DNA from 2 places in the Pedococcus soli genome. Region 2 is predicted to be linked to the other one. Evidence: predicted binding sites of a transcription regulator. Region 2 holds the regulator's gene; the other holds the start of a gene.
What was found. Region 2 encodes LexA, which represses DNA repair genes until DNA is damaged. Its sites were predicted from a motif close to TCGAACANNTGTTCGA; they were not measured.

Region 1 (7,251 bases), 340 kb from region 2:
CCACTTGCGGTCGGCGGGAACGACGTACCACGGGGCTGCGTCCGTCGAGGTGCGGTCGAGGACCGCTTGGTACGCCTCCTGGTAGTGCGGCCACTGCAACCGCTCGTCGACGTCGCCGGGGTTGTACTTCCACTGCTTGTCGGGCCGAGCGAGCCGCTCGGTCAGCCGGGCCTTCTGCTCGTCCGAGGAGATGTGCATCATCACCTTGATGATCGTGGTGCCGTCGGCGATCGCCTTCTCCTCGAACGCGTTGATCTGGGCATAGCGCCGCGACCACGTCGCCTTGGGCACGAGGTCGTGCACCCGAACGATGAGGACGTCCTCGTAGTGCGAACGGTCGAAGACGCCGATCTGCCCCGGCGACGGGAGCGCGTTGCGGATGCGCCACAGGAATGGGTGCCGGCGTTCCTCTGCCGAAGGGGCCTTGAACGCGGTGTACCGCACGCCCTGGGGGTCCATCTCACCAACGACGTGGCGCATGATGCCACCCTTGCCGGAGGTGTCCATGCCCTGGACGACGAGCAGGAGCGACCGCTGACCGTCCATCTTGGCCTCGGCGTACAGGCGTTCCTGGAACTCGCCGATCTCCCCCGCGCGCAGCTCCAGGGCCGCCTGCCCGGCTTCCTTGTCGCCGTCGAAGGCTGGCGTCGAGCGTGGGTCGCACTCGGCGAGGACGAAGCCCTCCCGCACCCGCAGCGCCTCGCTGAACGTCACGGGAGCCAGCGGGGTGACCTCAGCCGGCTTCGACTCGGGATGCTTGGTGGCCTTCTTGTCCTTCTTGCCCATTGGCGCATCCTGTCACCGCTGGTCACCCCGCGCGAGGGCTGTGAGACGGGAGATGGCGCGGTAGTACTTCTTGCGGTAGCCGCCCGACAACATCTCGGCGGAGAAGACCTCTCCCAGTGGCTGACCGCTGGCGAACACCGGGATGTCTGCGTCGTACAGGCGGTCCGCGAGGACCACGAGGCGCAGCGCGACCGCCTGGTCGGTCACCGGGCGCACGTGGGTCCATCCCACGGCCGTGACCCCGTTGAGGAGGGTGCGGTACCGGCTCGGGTGCACGGTCGACAGGTGACGGGTCACGTCGATGAAGTGGTCGAGCACGGCACCCTCCCGCTGGGTCGCCTCGGCGACCTCCGCCTCGGTCAGCGGCGGCGGGCTGTCGACCGTGTCGCGGTGCCGGTAGTCCGGGCCGTCGACGGTCAGCACGTCGAAGCGCGATGCCAGCGCCTGGATCTCGCGCAGGAAGTCCTCAGCGGCAAACCGCCCTTCCCCCAACGCATCCGGCAGGGTGTTGCTCGTGGCCGCCAACGACACCCCGGCCTCGGTGAGGCGCGCGAGCAGGGTCGCCATGAGGACGGTGTCGCCCGGGTCGTCGAGCTCGAACTCGTCGATGCACACCAGGGTGTGCGCGCTGAGCGCCTCGACGGTCTGGGCGAAGCCGAGCGCCCCGACGAGATTCGTGTACTCCACGAACGTCCCGAAGGACTTCGGCCCCTCCGCCTCGTGCCAGAGGCTCGCCAGCAGGTGCGTCTTGCCGACGCCGAACCCGCCGTCGAGGTAGATCCCGCGCCCGGCCTTCGCCCGCTTGCGACGTCGCCCGAACAGACCGGTGCTCCCAGTGGCTCCGCCCAACGATGCGGCATACGCCTCGAGCCGCTCCACCGCCGCGGACTGGCTGGGCTCCGCGGGATCGGGGCGGTACGTCGAGAACCGCTCCGCGTCGAACCGCGGCGGGGGCACGAGGTCCCGCACCAACCGTTCGCGGTCGAGCTTCGGGGAGCGTTCGGTGAGTGAGGAGGGCACGGGGGAAGCGTAGGTGAGGCAGACTTCCCGCATGCGCCTGCTGCTCAGCGAGACCGGCTCCCCCGCCCCCGGCACCGACCTGGACGACGCTGCCCTGCGAGAGGCGTATGCCGCGCCGGCCGACCGCGCGTGGCTGCGCGTCAACTTCGTGGCCTCCCTCGACGGCGCGGTGACCGGTGCGGACGGACGCTCGGGGAGCATCAACACCCCGGCCGACTTCCGGGTCTTCTCCGTGTTGAGGCAGCTCGCGGACGTCGTCGTCGTGGGCGCGGGAACCGTTCGTGCAGAGGGCTATCCGGCGTTGCGGGACGAGGACCCGGAGTCGCCTGTGCTCGCGGTCGTCAGCAACCGCGGGGAGCTACCGCCAACCGTCGCTGCGATGACGTCACCTCGCGGCGCGGCCATGCTCATCACGTGTCAGTCGGCATCCTCGTCCAACATCTCCGCCGCCAGGGAGGTCCTCGGAGGCGACCACGTCGTGGTGGTCGGCAAGGACGCTGTGGACCTGCGGGCGGCTCGAGCGGCGTTGGAGGACAGAGGGTTCCGCAGCATCCTGTCCGAGGGCGGACCGTCGCTCTTCGGCACGATGCTCAGCGCGGGAGTCGTGGACGAGGTCGACCTCACCTGGGCGCCGACCCTGGTGGGTGGCGAGCACGGCCGGATCACCGGCGGGCCGGACCTCGACGTCACGCTCACCCCGATGCTGCTGCTCGAGGAGGACGGAAGCGTCCTCGGTCGCTGGCGCGTCGACCACTGACGCACGCCTCTCACCACTTCCACTGGCGGCGAGTGGACGGCGCCAATTCGGTTCTGCTCAGAGCGAATTCGTGGGATCGGGGTGTGGACAACCCTTCTCAGAGCATTCGAACACCTGTACGATTACGGTATGTCGACGGCCCCGCTCGCAGCACTCCCGGACACCGGTCCGGACGGTGGCTGGGGCGTGCGGAACCAAGCGTTGTGGGAGCGGACCGCTGCTGTTGCGGGTCGGTTGAACCGGGCGCAGGCCGAGCTGGTCGACATCATCGACGAGGTCATGACCGACCGGCACTGGGGCGAAGGCGGGTTCAAGTCACCCGAGCACTACCTCGTCGTCCGCGCCGGCCTCTCGCATGCCCATGCCGCTGACATCGTCGCCGTGGCCCGGCGACGCACCGAGCTCACCGACGCAGCTGTGGCGTTGGAGGCTGGGGAGCTGTCCCTGGACCAGGTTGCCGTCCTGGCCCGCCACGTCCCGGTCACCCACCAGGCCTCGGTCACCCAGTTCGCCCGCAACGCCACCGTCACCCAGCTGCGCCGAGCCGTCGCCCGCCACGCGTTCGCCGCCCCCGCACCAGCCGCACACGCCGCCCAAGGCACCGACGCAGCGGGCAGCGATCTGCCCGTCGAGCCGCACACGCTGGGGTTCGGCGACCTGGACACCGCCGCCCTGCCGTCCACCGCCTTCCAATCGGCCGCCGAGCAGCGTGCCTGCGCCAAGCCCGACCTGGCCATGTCCTACGACGCCGACGGCCGGTTCCAGCTGCGCTACTCCGCCCCCGCGACCATCGGCGCGCTGGTCGAACAAGCCGTCAAGGAGGCCAAGGACGCACTGTTCCTGCGCCGCCGCGACACCGACAGCGGTGACGCCAGCGACCCCACCCGGACTGGCCGGGCTGCCCCCGTCGACGACCGGTACGCCGGATTGCCGACCTACGCCGACGCCCTCGAGGAGATGGCCACCCGCTCCCTCGCGGCGGTCACCTCCACCAGCAGGTCGGCGCACTACCGGGTCTACCTGCACCTCGACACCGACGGCGCGTGGGTCAACGGGGGGCACGCCATCCCCCTGCGCCTGCTCGGACGGTTCATCAGCGACGGGCGGGTGCAACCCGTCTGGGAAACCGAAGGGCGACCGGTGTCCGTCGGGCGGGCGATGCGGATCCTGCCCCACCGCACCCGCCGCCTCATCACCGACCGCGACCGCGGCTGCAGGTTCCCCGGCTGCCCCACCACCGGGTTCGTCGAGATCCACCACCTCCAGGCATGGGCCGACGGCGGCCCCACCGACACCGACAACCAGGTCAGCCTCTGCACCGCCCACCACGACGGCATCGACCGCGGCGACTACACCATCACCGGCGACCCCACCGTCCCCGATGGCCTGACCGTCACCAACCGGTACGGGCTACCCATCCGACCACCCCGACCCCACGAGACCGCCCCACCACCAGGCGGTGACCCACCCGTCCCCGCAGGCACCTACCAACCGCCCTCAGGCGGGGCCATCACCTGGAACGACCTCGCCATCCCCTCCGACCACGAACTCACCCTGGGCGCCCCACCCCCACCCGGGCTCAGACTCGCCCCACCACCACCAGCGCAGACCATCTCCTGGCTCGACGACCCCGACAACCCCGACCGCGGACTCATCCGCACCAACTGGGGCCACCACTGAGCCGAGCCGCGCGTTGCCGCCGCCGCGCGGCGCCCCCTACTCGTTGCCCCCGCACGCCGCTGACTCGAGACTGGGGCGGTGGGCGTACGCAACTTCCTGGTCGAAGGCGTCTCGGGCACGGGGAAGACGTCCGTGTGCGATGAGCTGGGGCGACGCGGCTACCAGGCCATCCACGGCGACCGTGAACTGGCGTACCAAGGGGATCCCCTGACCGGCGTGAAGGTCAGTGGTTCGGGCCACGAGCACCACATCTGGGACGTCGAGCAGGTGCGCGCCCTCGCGGCGGACGACAACAAGCCGCTCACCTTCTTCTGCGGGGGCTCGCGCAACTTCGCGATGTTCATCGACCTGTTCGACGAGGTGTTCGTGCTCGACATCGACGCCGAGACCCTGCACCGTCGGCTGGACCGTCGTCCCACCGACGAATGGGGCTCGAAGCCGGCCGAGCGAGAGCTCATCGTCCGACTGCACCGGACCGGGGAGGACGTGCCCGCCGGGGTGGTCGTCGACGCGACGCAACCCCTCACCCAGGTGGTCGACCAGATCCTCGACCACGTCCAGCAGGCCTGGACGACCGGCCGCGGAGGCCACCCAGCGGCACGGCCGGGACAGGGACGGCCGGGACAGGGACGGCTGGGATAGCCCACCGTGGCCAAGGTGCGTGCTGCTAGCTGCTCACGAAGTCGGCGACCGACCGCTCCCAGCGTTCGGGGTCGACGTTCCACTCCTTGGTGTGGCGCGAGGTGTCCCAGTGCTCCATCGTCACGAGGTCGGGGCGAGCGGCAGCCAGCTCCTGCGACGGCCCAACCGGGACGAACTCGTCGTCCACCGAGTGGATGATGAGCATCCGGTGGCGCAGCTCGGACGCCTTGGCCACCCAGTCGGTCTGCGCCACGTCGACGGGGTCGTGCACCCCGACGAGACGACGGGTCAGCCTGCGCCCCATGAGGTACCGGCTCAGGCCACCGATGGTGTCGGGCACCCCGTGCAGCCGCCCGTGGTGGATGAGGACGTCGGTCCAGTCGATCACCGGTGCATCGAGGACCACGTGGCTGACGTGGTCGGCGAGCCAGGACCGGCTCAGGGTCTGGAGCACGATCGCGCCGCCCATGGACCACCCCACGAGGATGAGCTCACGCGCTCCCTGCTGCACGGCGAACAGCGCAGCGTCCTCGATGTCGCGCCATTCCGAGAGGCCGAGGTTGTACCGGCCATCGGCCCCGCGTCGGGCGCCCAGGTCGTTGCGGTAGGACGGGATGATCACGTTGATCCCGCTGTCGTGCAACGGCTTCACGGCACGCAGTCCCTCGTCGCGCCGCGCCCCGCGGCCGTGCACCAGCACCGCCCACCGGGTCGACGGCTGTTCGGCACGGACCACCCAGGCAGGCATGGTGCCGAGCTCGGTCAGCACGTCGACGTACTCGGTGCGCAGCCCCAGCGCGCGGTCCGGGGGGCCGGCGTAGAAGTACTGGTCCCACCGCCCGTACCCCGGCGCCAGGTGACCCGAGTCGACCCCGAGGAGCTCCCGGCGCACGCGGCCGCGGTCCTCGTCGACATCCAGGAGGTCACCCAGCCGCACGTGGCCCGACGACCCGTCGAGCCACAGCCCGTACCGGCCCGGCACGATGCTCTCGGGCGTGAGGTCCAGCGTCACGCTCCCCTCGTCGACGGCGAGGATCTGGGTGTCGTCAGGCCGCTGACGGTCGGGGGTCAGGGCCCGCCGGGCGACATAGGCGGCCACGCCCACCGACGACACCGCCGCCGTGGCTGCGAGGGAGCCCGCGGTGACCCCTGCGACCGTCGCTGCGGTGCGCAGCTGACGGCGGTCAGAGCTCATCGGCCGGCCTCACCCAGGACGTCGGCGAGGTCGAAGCTCACGGGTTCCTCCAGCTGCTCGTAGGTGCACGTGAGGGGGTCGCGGTCCTCGCGCCAGCGCACGAACTGCGCGGTGTGGCGGAAGCGGATCCCCTCCATGTGGTCGTACTTGACCTCCACGACGCGTTGGGGGCGCAACGGGGTGAACGAGAGGTCCTTGCCCGCGTTCCACCGGCTCGTGGCGCCGCTGGTGGGCGTCCTCGTTCCTGCCTCCTGCTCCGCCCACGCCCAGGGGTGGTCCTCGAAGGAGGTGACCAGGGGCTGAAGCTCCTCGAACAGCTCGCGCCGCCGCGCCATGGGGAACGCACCGATCACGCCGACGCTCATGAGCGACCCGTCGTCGGTGTAGAGCCCCAGCATGAGCGACCCGATGAGGTCGTCCCCGGTCTTGTGGGTGCGGTAGCCCGCCACCACGCAGTCAGCGGTACGGACGTGCTTGATCTTGAGCATCGTCCGCTTGTCCTGCTCGTACGTGCCCGACAGCGGCTTGGCGATGACCCCGTCGAGCCCCGCGCCCTCGAACTGCTCGAACCACTCCTGCGCCACCTCGGGGTCGCGCGTCGCCCGGGTGAGGTGGATCGGGGCCGCCACCGAGTCGAAGGCCTGCTCCAGCAGCGCCCGCCGCTCGGCGAACGGCCGCCCCGTCAGGTCCTCCCCGTCCAGCGACAACAGATCGAACGCCACGAACTGCGCGGGCGTCTCGGCAGCCAGCTTCTTGACCCGGCTCGCGGCAGGGTGGATGCGCTGCTGCAGTGCCTCGAAGTCGAGCCGGTCCCCCGACGCGCCCACGACCACGATCTCGCCGTCGACGACCGCCTGCTCCGGGAAGTTCTCCAGCACCGCCGACACCACCTCGGGGAAGTAGCGCGTCATGGGCTTCTCGTTGCGGCTGCCGATCTCCACCGCGTCACCGGACCGGAAGATGATCGAACGGAACCCGTCCCACTTGGGCTCGAACAGGTAGTCCCCGGTCGGGATCCCCTTGACCGGCTTGGCGAGCATGGGCGCGACCGGGGGCGGCACCGGCCCCCACTGCTGCCGAAGCTCGGCGTCGCGGTCGGCCTTGGGGGTCATGTAGTCGTCGTCGGCCTTGTCCTGGCGTCGCTTGCTCGGCTGCACCCGTGGCGGCTCCC
Region 2 (7,251 bases):
CCTTCTCGGTGCGGCCCTTGGTGGGCAGGATCAGGGCGGTCTCGCCGCAGACGAGGTGGGAGCGGTTGATCTTGGTGGACACCTGCACGGTCATGCGGACCTTGCGCATCGCGGGGATCGCGATGTCGGTGTCCGACACGGCCTGCACGAAGTTGCCGCCGAGCCCCATGAAGAAGTGGACCTTGCCGTCGCGCATGCCACGCAGGGAGTCCACGACGTCGAGGCCGTGCTCACGCGGCGGGTCGAAGCCGAACTCCTTCTGGAGCGCGTCGAGGAACGTCGCCGGGGGCCGCTCCCAGATGCCCATGGTGCGGTCGCCCTGGACGTTCGAGTGGCCGCGGACGGGAAGGAGGCCCGCCCCCTCACGGCCGATGTTGCCCTGTGCGAGGGCGAGGTTGACGACCTCCTTGATGGTGGCGACCCCGTTGCGGTGCTGGGTCAGGCCCATCGCCCAGCAGTAGACCGTCCGGGTCGACCCGCGCAGCATCTCGGCAGCCTGGGTGATGAGCTCACGGGACAGCCCGGTGACCTCGACGACCTGGTCCCAGTCGACGGCGCGGACGTGGTCGCGCCACTGCTCGAACCCCGTCGAGTGGGTGGCGATGAACTCGTGGTCGAGCGCGTCCCACTCGACGAGCAGCGACCCGATCGCCTGGAACAGCGCGAGGTCGCCGTTGACCTTCACCGGCAGGTGCAGGTCGGCCATCGCCGTGCCGTGGCCGACGACGCCCTTGGGCTTCTGCGGGTTCTTGAACCGCACGAGCCCTGCCTCGCGCAGCGGGTTGATCGAGATGATCTTGGCGCCGTTCGCCTTGGCGATCTCGAGGGCGGACAGCATTCGCGGGTGGTTCGTGCCGGGGTTCTGGCCGGCGATGACGATGACCGAGGCCGTGTGCACGTCGTCGAGGGTGACGCTGGCCTTGCCGATGCCGATGGACTCCTGCAGCGCGATGCTCGTGGACTCGTGGCACATGTTCGAGCAGTCCGGCAGGTTGTTGGTGCCGAACGCGCGGACGAACAGCTGGTACGCGAACGCCGACTCGTTGGAGGCGCGGCCCGAGGTGTAGAAGGTCGCCTCGTCCGGACTCGCGAGCGAGCGCAGCTCGGCGCCGATGAGGTCGAACGCCTCGTCCCACTCGATCGGCTCGTAGTGCGTCCCGCCCGGACGCTTGACCATCGGGTGGGTGATGCGGCCCTGCTGGCCGAGCCAGTGCTCGGTGTGGGCGTCGAGCTCGGCGATGCTGTGCTGGGCGAAGAACTCGGGGGTGGCCCGGTCGCGGGTGGCCTCCTCGGCGACCGCCTTGGCACCGTTCTCGCAGAACTCGGCCGTGTGCCGGTGACCGGGATCGGGGTCCGGCCAGGCGCAGCTCATGCAGTCGAAGCCCTCGGCCTGGTTGAGCTTGAGGAGCGTCTGGGCCGTCCGCTTGAGGCCCATGTGGTCGATGGAGCGCTTCATCGACACCGCCACCGCCGTCGGACCGGCGGCGTGGTCCTCCTGGCCCTTGACCACCAGGTCGGCCTCGGAGTAGTCGCTCTCGTCGTGCTTGCCCATGCGTGAACCTCGTTCTCCGGGTGCCTGGCGTTGCCGGGCGCGTGCCGCGCGGGCCCCGGTCCGGAACCTGCGCCTTCACCCCGAACGTACCCAGTCCCACCCGAACCATGCGCGCCCGGGATGCCCGATCCCCGGTGACCACCCGTGTGCCGCCGCGGGGGTCGGTCCACGGCGGCACACGGGGGAGCTGGGGGAGGGCGGCCGGGGCGCGGCCTCGGTAGCGCTCGGCAGGGCTCGGTAGAGCTCAGTCGGCCCGGACTCGGCTGGGTGGGTCCGGGCGCGGCTCAGACTCGGCGCAGGACCGCCGTGACCTTGCCGAGGATCGTGGCGTGGTCGCCGTCGATCGGCTCGAACGCGTCGTTGTGCGGCATGAGCCAGACCTTGCCGTCCTTGCGCTTGAACGTCTTGACGGTCGCCTCGTTGTCGAGCATCGCCGCGACGATGTCGCCGTTGTCGGCGGTCGGCTGCTGGCGCACGACCACCCAGTCGCCGTCGCAGATGGCGGCGTCGATCATCGACTCGCCGACGACCTGGAGCAGGAAGAGCTGCCCCTCGCCCACGATCTGCCGGGGCAGCGGGAAGACGTCCTCGACGGTCTCCTCGGCGAGGATCGGCACACCGGCGGCGATCCGGCCGAGCACCGGGACGTACGACGCCTCGGGACGCCGGTCGTTCATCCCCGTCTCGTCGAACACCGCCGTCTCGTCCTCGACGCTCGCCCCACCGCGGTAGCCGCGCATGTCGGCCGTCGAGTCGGGGGAGACGACCTCGATCGCGCGAGGGCGGTTGGGGTCGCGGCGCAGGAAGCCCTTGCGCTCCAGGGTGGACAGCTGGTGGGCCACCGAGCTGGGGGAGGTGAGACCGACGGCCTCACCGATCTCGCGCAGGCTCGGGGGGTACCCGCGGCGGTCCACCGAGTTGCGGATCACCTCGAGGACCCGGCGCTGGCGGACGGTCAGACCGTCACCCCGATCGCGGTCGGGGAGCTCCTTGACGTTGTCCTCGCTCATGCCGTTTCCTCGTTTCCGCAGGTCAGGTGGCGTATGCCGCCGTGCTCAGTGCTGTGACGGGTGGGACTGTCAGTGGCCTCTGGTGTGCTGTGAGGCATGAACACAGCGTATGGCGTTCGAACGTCAGTGCCAAACATGTGTTCGAGGCGTGTCTTGAGAAGTTCGAACATGCGTGCTAGAAATCAGCCTAGAGGAACTTCGTACAACCGTTCGAAGGGCTTCGGCCACCTGACCACCACGGAGGACCAGATGAGTGCAGCAGTTGCTTGGGACGTCGCCCCCGCCCCCGTGCGGATGCCCGTTCGGCCCGTGCGCCCGCAGCTCGTCTCGGTGCCCACCGGTGAGGACGTCGTCATCCGTCCGGCGGCGCCGTTGCGGCTGACCCGCGCCGGCCGCCTGGCGATCACCGTGTCCGTGGCCATCACGGCGGTGGTCCTCGCGATCAGCCTGCTCTCGGGGGGCGCGTCCGCAGCGGTCATCGACCACTCGACGACGGTCCAGTCCGGTCAGACCCTCTCCGAGGTCGCGTCGGCCCAGCTGCCGCAGCTGCCGGTCACCGAGGCCGTCGCCCGCATCCAGGTCGCCAACGACCTGACGGGGTCCAACGTCCACGCCGGGCAGACGCTGCTCATCCCGGCCGCCGGCTGAGCGAGGTCACCCCACCCATCACCCGGCATCGGGCGGCGCGGAGAGATCTCCGTGTGAGGGGCGCTCAGGGTTTCGGCGTGATCTTCGGTAGGGCCTTCACGGCCTTGATGTGTCGGTACTTCAACGCCCCGGTGGTGGTGGCGCGGCTGAGGGCGACGTGGTCGACGAGGACCGGTTCACTCAGCTCGGCGATCGGCATCGAGGTCGAGTAGTAGGCGATCCCGCCCCTCATCCGGTACACGACGCCCTTGGTCGTCCGGAGCATCGTCGTGTCGGCAGGCACCGCTCGCAGGCGGTTGTAGGCGCCGCCGTCACCGGCCCGGTCGATGGCCACCTGGTCGACGATCGTCGTGGCCTTGCTTCCGCCGACGTTCGCCCATGCCGAGACGTGGATCGGGGCGCCGCCGGCCATCCGGTAGATCTCCGCCCGCTGCGCGCCCTTGATGAACGTCCCGTCGGGGATGGTGGCCGGCAGGGTGGCGAGGGCGCTGGCCGAGACGGCCATCGTGGCCTTGGCACCGCCGAATGCTGCCCACGTGCTCACGTAGACCGGTGTGGTCCCGACCAGCCGGTAGATCTGCCCGTTCTCCCGGACCTTGAGGAAGCTCCCGGATGCCGGTGGCTGGTAGGGCTGGTCCTTGAAGTGCAGGAAGTTGCTGGGCCAGTTCGCGTCGCCGCGCGGGATGGTCATCCGGGAGGAGTAGCCAGTCCAGGCCGAGTCCGACACGACGATGTAGGAGCTCGTGACCTCTTCCACGTACCCCACGTGGCCGTTGCCGGGCGCGTAGTGGCTGCCGTAGTTCCACTGGGCGATCGCCCCGGTCTTGGCCGTCTGGTCGACCTTGATGCCGCGGTTGCGGGCGCTGGTGGCCCAGCTGCCGCCGCTGCCCATGGCGCTCTGCTGCTTCACCCCGTTCTTCATCAGCCGGTAGGCCGCATAGTTCACGCAGTTGTTCCCACTGGAGTTCACCGGGTACCCCCACACCGACTTCCCGGCGTACCCCGAGAACGAGATGCAGGCGATGGAGTTGGCCTTGCACTCGCGGGAGAGGGTCGCGGCTGAGGCCGGTGGCGCGGTGACCGCGAGTCCGGCCAGGACGACGAGGGCAAGGGTGCCGACGCGGGCGAGGAGGGGGGACAGTCGGGAACGCAGCATGACTTCCTGGGGGTGGGGGACAGGACAGCGCCAGGAGACGCGCATCGCCCCGCCGCGAGGGGTGGCGGCGGACAACCTGTTCAGGCTGGACCGACGGTGTCCGGTTTGTCAGGCAGATCCGGTAAGTCCAACCGTGTAATTCGCCTCCGGTCTCAGATCCCCGTGAGCTCGAGCCCTTTCCCGAGGAACTCGGCCAGCCGCAGTGCCGCGGCACGCACCGCCTGTCGGCCCCTGGCGTCGACGCTGGGGGCCAACCGGATGTCGACCTCGACGACGTCTGCCCGGACGGTGCGCTTCCAGGAGCCGACGTTGGTCTGGTCGAGGACGACCGTGGCCCAGAACGGGTCAGGGTGCTCGGCCAACGGGTGGTCCGTCGCCACCGGGAAGTTCACGGCCGGGTAGCTGAGCACCACCTCGTCGTAGACCGGGAAGAGGTGTGCCGCGGGGGCGGCCGGGCTGCGGCGCGGCACGACGGCAGGGTCGAACCAGTGCGGTGTCCCGTCGACGTCCACCACGTCCAGGTCGTCGCCCAGGTCGGCCAGCGCGGCCCTGGTCCCCGCGACGGTGAGCGACGACCACCGGGTGAAGTCCCTGATGCCGGCCGGTCCGTGCCCGCTGAAGAACCGGCGCACGAGCTCGCGGTGCGCGTCGTCGTGGTCGAGGTGCGTGGCCGGTGGCACGACGTCGTCGACCAGCGCGTACGAGTGGTGCACCCCCTTGACCGGTCCGGAGCACACCAGCCCCCGCAGCTCGGCGACCATGATCAGGTGTCCGAGCTGTTCGCCCGGCCTGATCGGTGATCGCCTCTCCACGAACAGCTCGCCGAGCTCGGGGCGGGTGCGGAACTGCCTGTCCTGCAACAGCTCAGCCAGCAGGGTGAGTCCGCCGTCGAGCCGCCGCGGGTCGTCGAGCCCGAGCTGCCGGTGCCGACCGGCGCTGGCGGCGAGGACCCGGGGAGAGGTCAGCGCGAGGATCCAGCGCAGGTCCTCGCGGGCGACGAAGTGCCACGTCGGCCGCAGGACGTGGGTGCGCACGAAGGTGCCGGCATCGAGCTCGCGGCGCACCGTGGCATACGTGCTCCTGCGGGTGCGCAGGCCCAGGGAGAAGAAGGCGTGGTCACGCTCCTGGCTCTGCACGCACGTGAGCAGCCGCACGGCCTCGGTCGCGGTGCGCAGCGGGGCGGAGGTGAGGCGTTGCGTCGCGAGGCGCTGGGACAGGACGCGCGAGGGATCCATGGCGCCATCCTCTCGAAACGAGCCGCGCACGGGGCGATCATGGAGGTATGGAGCAGAGCGCCACCATCGACATCGCCGCCCCGCCGGATCGCGTCTGGCAGGTCCTGTCGGACGTCGAGCACTGGCCGGAGTGGACCGACACGGTGCGGTGGGTGCGGCGGGTCGACGACGGGCCGCTGCGCACGGGCTCGCAGGCCAAGATCAGCCAGCCACGGATCCCGACCGTGGACTACGTGGTCACCGAGCTGGAGCCGGGGAGGTCGTTCACCTGGGTCAGCGGCGGCGGTGCAGCCCTGACCACGGCACGGCACGTCCTCGAACCCCTGCCCGGCGGCGGGACGCGGGTGCTGCTGTCCGTGAAGCAGGAGGGATGGCTCGGCTCGTTCGTCGGGCGGTTCTACCGGGGGCTCACCGACCGGTACCTCGCGACCGAGGCCGCAGGCCTGAAGGCACGGTCCGAACAGGCCTGAGGTCGTCAGCGTGGGTCGTCAGCGGAGGTCGTCAGCGGAGGTCGCGGCGCATCACGAGGCGCGGCATCCTGCTGGCCACGGCGTCGGTGGTGCCGATGACCTCGAACCCTGCCTTCTCGAACATCCCGCGGGTGCCCACGAACGCCATGGTCAGGTCCATCCGCCCCGGCGGGTCGACCGGGTGGGCCTCCACCGCGGGCGCTCCGTGCGACGCGGCATACGACACCGCGCCCTCGAGGAGCTGGTGGGTGACGCCGCGCCGGCGGAAGCCGGAACGGACCACCACGCAGATGATGCTCCAGACGGGGACGTCGTCGACGCGTCGGATGAGCTTCGAGGCCTCCAGGCGGGGGATCTCGGTCCGCGGGCTGATGCTGCACCAGCCGACCGGTGTGCCGTCCAGGTAGGTGACGACTCCGGGTGGGTGGTCCCGCTCGCAGAGGGCGCGCATCGCGTTCTGCCGGCTCCCGCCGCCGAGCTCGCGGATCTGGGGCGCCGCGAGCCGGTGCGACAGGCACCAGCAGTGGTTCTCGCGACGGTTGGGGTTGACGATGTCGGCGAAGTCGTCGAACCGCTCGGGCGTGACCGGGTGCGTCTCCCACTGCTCAGCCATGGACCCACTCAACCACCGCGCGCCGACAGCGCGCGGCGGTCGGGGGAAGGACTCAGCGGGCGAGGTAGCCGCCGTCGATCGGGTAGTAGGTGCCCGTGGCGAACGACGAGCCGTCACTGGCCAGCCACGCGACCAGCTCGGCGACCTCCTCGGGCTCCCCGAGCCGCTGCAGCGCGTGCTGGGTCCCGAGGAGGTCCAGCGTCGCCTGGTCGAGGTGCTGGTCCAGCAGCGGGGTGCGGATGAAGCCCGGGCCCACGGCGTTGACGCGGATGCTGTCACCGGCGTGCTCCCACGCCGCGGCCTGCGTCATCCCGACCACCCCGTGCTTGGCCGCGGTGTACGCGCTCGCGGTGGCGAACCCGACCGCGCCGAGGATCGAGGCCATGTTGACGATGGAGCCCCCGCGCCCACCGGCCTTCATGGCCCTGATCGCGGCGCGCTGCGTGTAGAAGACACCGTCGAGGTTGACGCCGATGACCTGGTGCCACGCCTCGTCGGTGTAGTCGCCGCTGGTGAGCGACTCCCCGCCGATGCCGGCGTTGCAGACGGCGACGTCGACGTGGCCGA

Region 1: ACYVKF_RS18365 (HNH endonuclease signature motif containing protein) is a predicted target of LexA. The motif match lies at 2,670-2,685, and genes of this name have one in related genera.

What each region holds. Positions count from the first base shown of each region.
Region 1 is NZ_BAAGSF010000006.1:642,339-649,589, forward strand. It holds gene ACYVKF_RS18350 (polyphosphate kinase 2 family protein) at 1-786, opposite strand, end outside; gene zapE (cell division protein ZapE) at 799-1,839, opposite strand; gene ACYVKF_RS18360 (dihydrofolate reductase family protein) at 1,838-2,563, shown strand; gene ACYVKF_RS18365 (HNH endonuclease signature motif containing protein) at 2,693-4,243, shown strand; gene ACYVKF_RS18370 (AAA family ATPase) at 4,322-4,885, shown strand; gene ACYVKF_RS18375 (alpha/beta hydrolase family protein) at 4,911-6,080, opposite strand; gene ACYVKF_RS18380 (ATP-dependent DNA ligase) at 6,077-7,251, opposite strand, start outside.
Region 2 is NZ_BAAGSF010000006.1:978,913-986,163, reverse strand. It holds gene ACYVKF_RS19880 (FdhF/YdeP family oxidoreductase) at 1-1,552, opposite strand, end outside; gene lexA (transcriptional repressor LexA) at 1,837-2,562, opposite strand; gene ACYVKF_RS19870 (LysM peptidoglycan-binding domain-containing protein) at 2,812-3,210, shown strand; gene ACYVKF_RS19865 (CHAP domain-containing protein) at 3,275-4,366, opposite strand; gene ACYVKF_RS19860 (winged helix DNA-binding domain-containing protein) at 4,519-5,601, opposite strand; gene ACYVKF_RS19855 (SRPBCC family protein) at 5,649-6,071, shown strand; gene ACYVKF_RS19850 (GNAT family N-acetyltransferase) at 6,103-6,684, opposite strand; gene ACYVKF_RS19845 (SDR family NAD(P)-dependent oxidoreductase) at 6,737-7,251, opposite strand, start outside.